DNA from 2 places in the Streptomyces nogalater genome. Region 1 is predicted to be linked to the other one. Evidence: riboswitches for the same ligand, from Rfam matches in the RefSeq annotation. Region 1 holds a riboswitch; the other holds the start of a gene.
The links. Region 1 has a riboswitch for glycine ahead of gcvP (aminomethyl-transferring glycine dehydrogenase). Riboswitches for the same ligand answer to the same signal wherever they lie in the genome.

Region 1 (2,387 bases):
GGGCCGGGGGCCGGGGTGGCCGTGGTTGGGACAGGGGCAGGACTATGTCGCGGGCGGGGAGACGTGCTGGGGGAGGGGGAGGGCGGGTCAGGTTTCTTCCGAGCCTGCCAGTCTGCCGAAGTCGTGGTCCGGGAGCGGGGGAGGGGAGGCCGCGTCGAGGCCGTAGTGGTGGTAGAGCTGGAGTTCCTGCTCGGGGGAGAGGTGGCGGCCCACGCCGAAGTCGGGGGCGTCCTTGATCAGGGCGCGGTCGAAGGGGACGCGCAGCGTGCCGTCGACGAGTTCGCTGGGCCCCAGGGGCACCAAGACGTCCCGGGAGAACAGGCCGGTGCGTACGGCCGCCCACTCGGGCACGCCGGTCGCGTCGTCCAGGTACACCTCGTCGATCGTGCCGATCTTGGCGCCCTCGCGGTCGAACGCCTTGCGGCCGATCAGGCTGCGCGGATCGATGTCGGTCTGCACGGTCCCTCTCCCTCCACGTGGTCGCAACTCATCCGTAAGCACTACGAAAGAGCACATTGGGGGAGGCGGCCACTTGAAGGCTGCCCCATTGACCCCGCTGGTAGGCTGACAGCGGCTGCTGACCCCGCGCGGGAGAGTCCTCCGACCCACCTCGGAGGCGCCGAAGGAGCAACTCCTCCCCGGAATCTCTCAGGCTCACGTACCGCACGGACGAGGTCACTCTGGAAAGCAGGGCGGGCGTCGACGGCTCCCGCCCTCACCGACGGTGAAAGCCGGTGCCCGCGGGCGTCCGGTGAAGCTCTCAGGTGCAGATGACAGAGGGGGAGGCCGTCGGGGTACCCGCGCCGGGGTGCCCCTCGCAGGTCGCGTCAGACCAGGAGGCCTCCGCAATGACCGCCCATCGCATTCCGCTCTCCGAACTCGAAGCGGGCACCCCGTTCGAGCAGCGCCACATCGGGCCCGACCAGGAGGCGCGGGCCAAGATGCTCGCGCAGGTCGGGTACGGCTCGCTGGACGAGCTGACCGCCGCCGCGGTCCCGGATGTGATCAAGAACGCCGACTCCCTGGACCTGCCGGGCGCCCGCACCGAGGCCGAGGTGCTCGCCGAACTGCGTTCGCTCGCCGACCGCAACCAGGTCCTGCGCTCCATGATCGGCCTGGGCTACCACGGCACCTTCACCCCGCCCGTCATCCTGCGCAACGTCATGGAGAACCCCGCCTGGTACACGGCCTACACGCCGTACCAGCCGGAGATCTCCCAGGGCCGTCTGGAGGCCCTGCTGAACTTCCAGACGATGGTCGCCGAGCTGACCGGGCTGCCCACCTCCGGCGCCTCCCTGCTGGACGAGGGCACGGCCGCCGCCGAGGCGATGGCCCTGTCCCGGCGCATGGGCAAGAACAAGAAGGGCCTGTTCCTGGTCGACGCGGACGCGCTGCCGCAGACCATCGCCGTGATCGAGACCCGTGCCGAGCCGACCGGCGTGGAGGTCGTCGTCGCCGACCTGTCCGCCGGCATCCCCGCGGAGATCGCCGAGCGCGAGATCAACGGTGTGCTGATCCAGTACCCGGGCGCCTCCGGTGCCGTACGGGACCTCAAGCCCGTCATCGACCAGGCGCACGAGTTGGGCGCCCTGGTGACCGTGGCCGCCGACCTGCTCGCCCTGACCCTGCTGACCTCGCCGGGTGAGCTGGGCGCGGACATCGCCGTAGGCACCACCCAGCGCTTCGGCGTGCCCATGGGCTTCGGCGGCCCGCACGCCGGCTACATGGCCGTACACGAGAAGTTCGCGCGCAGCCTGCCCGGCCGCCTGGTCGGCGTCTCCGTCGACGTCGACGGCCACAAGGCCTACCGGCTCGCGCTGCAGACCCGTGAGCAGCACATCCGCCGGGAGAAGGCCACCAGCAACATCTGTACCGCGCAGGTGCTGCTCGCCGTGATGGCCGGCATGTACGCCGTCTACCACGGTCCCGAGGGGCTGCAGACCATCGCGCGGCGTACGCACCGCTACGCCACCCTCCTCGCCGAGGGCCTGAAGGCCGCCGGTGTCGAGGTCGTCCACGGCGCGTTCTTCGACACGGTCACCGCGCGCGTGCCGGGCAAGGCCGCCGCGATCGTCGCCGCCGCCCGGGACAAGGGCGTCAACCTGCGGCTGGTCGACGCCGACCACGTCTCCGTGGCCTGTGACGAGACCACCGACCGGGCCGGGCTGGACGCCGTCTGGTCCGCCTTCGGCGTCGAGGCCGACATCGAGGCGCTGGACGCGACCGCCGAGGACACCCTGCCCGAGGCGCTGCTGCGCACCGACGCCTACCTCACCCACCCGGTCTTCCACCAGCACCGCTCCGAGACCGCCATGCTGCGTTACCTGCGCAGGCTGGCCGACCGCGACTACGCGCTCGACCGCGGCATGATCCCGCTGGGCTCCTGC
Region 2 (2,387 bases), on a different contig from region 1:
TCCGCCGCGTCCCGGTCCAGCAGCACCGCCGCGCCGCAGCCGGCCGGCAGCTCCCCCCGCTCCACCGCGCGCAACAGCCGGGCGGTGGCGCGGCGGTGACGGCGGAAGGCGTAGCGGGAGACGCCCCGGCCGCGTTCGCGCTGGCCCTGCCGGGCCGTCTCGGGGCTGACGTCGAGGAGGAGCAGGTGCAGGGTGCCGCCCCGGCGCCGGGCCGCGCGGGCCAGCCAGGCGCGCACCCACGGCTGGGTGCCGCAGTCGTGCACGACGAGCCCCTCCCCGGTGCGCAGGGCCCGGCGCAGGCCGGTGTAGTGGGCGAGGCGGACCAGGGGGCGGTAGAGCGCGTAGGGCAGGAAGCCGGGGAGGCGGGCCTGCCAGCGGTCCCGGGTGTCCTGGGAGTCGACGCGGCGGCCGGTGACCGCGCGGCGCATCAGGGTGGACTTGCCGCTGCCGGGCAGGCCGGTGACGACCACCAGGTCGCGGGGGCCGAAGAGCAGGGCGTGCGGGCTGCGGCCGGCCCGGTCGCGCAGATCGCGGACGACCGGCGCGGGGCGGTCCGCGCCGCGCTCGCGGGCCGCAGCGGAGGGCTGTCCCGGCACCGCGAGGCCGGCGTGGGCGGCGTAGGCCGAGGTCCTGTTCACCGTGATCGTCCTCCCAGGGGCTTGGTCGATCCCATGCCCGTTCTATGTAAAGGGAAGGTAATGGACAAGGCCCGGCGGTTCATGCGGGTACGGCCACAGGTCGGTCACAAGCGGTGGGCTCTGGATGGCCGGGGTGCGGCGTGCAATGATGAGCCCGCCAACTGCATACCGGCCGTTTGAATCCGCGCGGGAGAGTTCCCGGGCCCCCTCGGGGCCGCCTGGGGCGCCGAAGGAGCAAGTCCCTCCCTTGAATCTCTCAGGCCCCGTTACCGCGCGGGCGAGGCACATCTGAAAAGCGGGCCGCCGTCGCCGGCGGCTCCACCCAAGGTGCAAGCCGTGATCGTCCCCGTGGCGGTGGCGGCGAACCTCTCAGGTTCCGATGACAGATGGGGAGGAACGTTCCTCGCCCGTCCTTTGCCCTGGGAGACGACCGACCGATGAGCAGTACCGAACTCCGTCATACCGCGCTCGACGCCGTGCACCGCTCGCTGGGCGCGACGATGACCGACTTCGCCGGCTGGGACATGCCCCTGCGCTACGGCTCCGAGCGGGACGAGCACACCGCCGTGCGCACCCGGGCCGGTCTGTTCGACCTCTCCCACATGGGCGAGATCACCGTGACCGGCGCCGACGCCGCCGCCTTCCTGAACCACGCCCTGGTCGGCAACATCGCCTCCGTCGGCGTCGGCCGCGCCCGCTACACCATGATCTGCCAGGCCGACGGCGGCATCCTGGACGACCTGATCGTCTACCGGCCGGCCGAGACCGAGTACCTGGTCGTCGCCAACGCCTCCAACGCCCAGGTGGTGCTGGACGCCCTCACCGAGCGTGCGGCCGGGTTCGCCGCCGAGGTCCGCGACGACCGGGACGCCTACGCGCTGATCGCCGTGCAGGGCCCCGAGTCCCCCGGCATCCTGAAGTCCCTGACCGACGCCGACCTGGACGGCCTGAAGTACTACGCCGGGCTGCCCGGCACGGTCGCCGGCGTCCCGGCGCTGATCGCCCGCACGGGGTACACCGGCGAGGACGGCTTCGAGCTGTTCGTGAAGCCGGAGCACGCCGTGGCGCTGTGGCAGGCGCTGACCGAGGCCGGCGAGGGCGTCGGTCTGGTCCCGTGCGGGCTGTCCTGCCGGGACACGCTGCGCCTGGAGGCGGGCATGCCGCTGTACGGGCACGAGCTGACCACCTCCCTGACCCCCTTCGACGCCGGGCTGGGCCGCGTGGTCAAGTTCGACAAGGAGGGCGACTTCGTGGGCCGCGCGGCACTCGCCGAGGCCGCCGCCCGGGCGGAGCAGAACCCGCCCCGGGTCCTGGTCGGGCTGGTCGCCGAGGGCCGCCGGGTGCCGCGCGCCGGGTACGCCGTGGTGGCCGGCGGCGAGGTGATCGGCGAGGTCACCTCCGGCGCCCCCTCCCCCACCCTGGGCAAGCCGATCGCCATGGCCTACGTCGACGCGGCGTACGCGGCGCCGGGCACCGAGGGCGTCGGCGTGGACATCCGGGGCACCCACGAGCCGTACCAGGTCGTGGCGCTGCCGTTCTACAAGCGCCGGAAGTAACCGCCGGGCGCGCGCACCGGCCCGGGGCCCCCGGCCCCAGGGCGGCGCGTGACCCTGCGCACATTCGCCCGCTCACCAGCGGTTTCTCTAGTCCCCCCGTCACCATCACTCCCGCGCGTACAGGAGAATTCAGGCCATGAGCAACCCCCAGCAGCTGCGCTACAGCAAGGAGCACGAGTGGCTGTCGGACGCC

Region 2: another riboswitch for glycine. It lies ahead of gcvT (glycine cleavage system aminomethyltransferase GcvT); the one in region 1 lies ahead of gcvP (aminomethyl-transferring glycine dehydrogenase).

Annotation. Positions count from the first base shown of each region.
Region 1 covers NZ_BAAASM010000044.1:11,204-13,590, forward strand. The annotation lists gene ABD350_RS27550 (PRC-barrel domain-containing protein) at 88-459, opposite strand; glycine riboswitch at 579-674, shown strand; gene gcvP (aminomethyl-transferring glycine dehydrogenase) at 849-2,387, shown strand, end outside.
Region 2 covers NZ_BAAASM010000074.1:36,804-39,190, reverse strand. The annotation lists gene ABD350_RS35850 (AAA family ATPase) at 1-638, opposite strand, end outside; glycine riboswitch at 816-920, shown strand; glycine riboswitch at 921-1,034, shown strand; gene gcvT (glycine cleavage system aminomethyltransferase GcvT) at 1,076-2,194, shown strand; gene gcvH (glycine cleavage system protein GcvH) at 2,331-2,387, shown strand, end outside.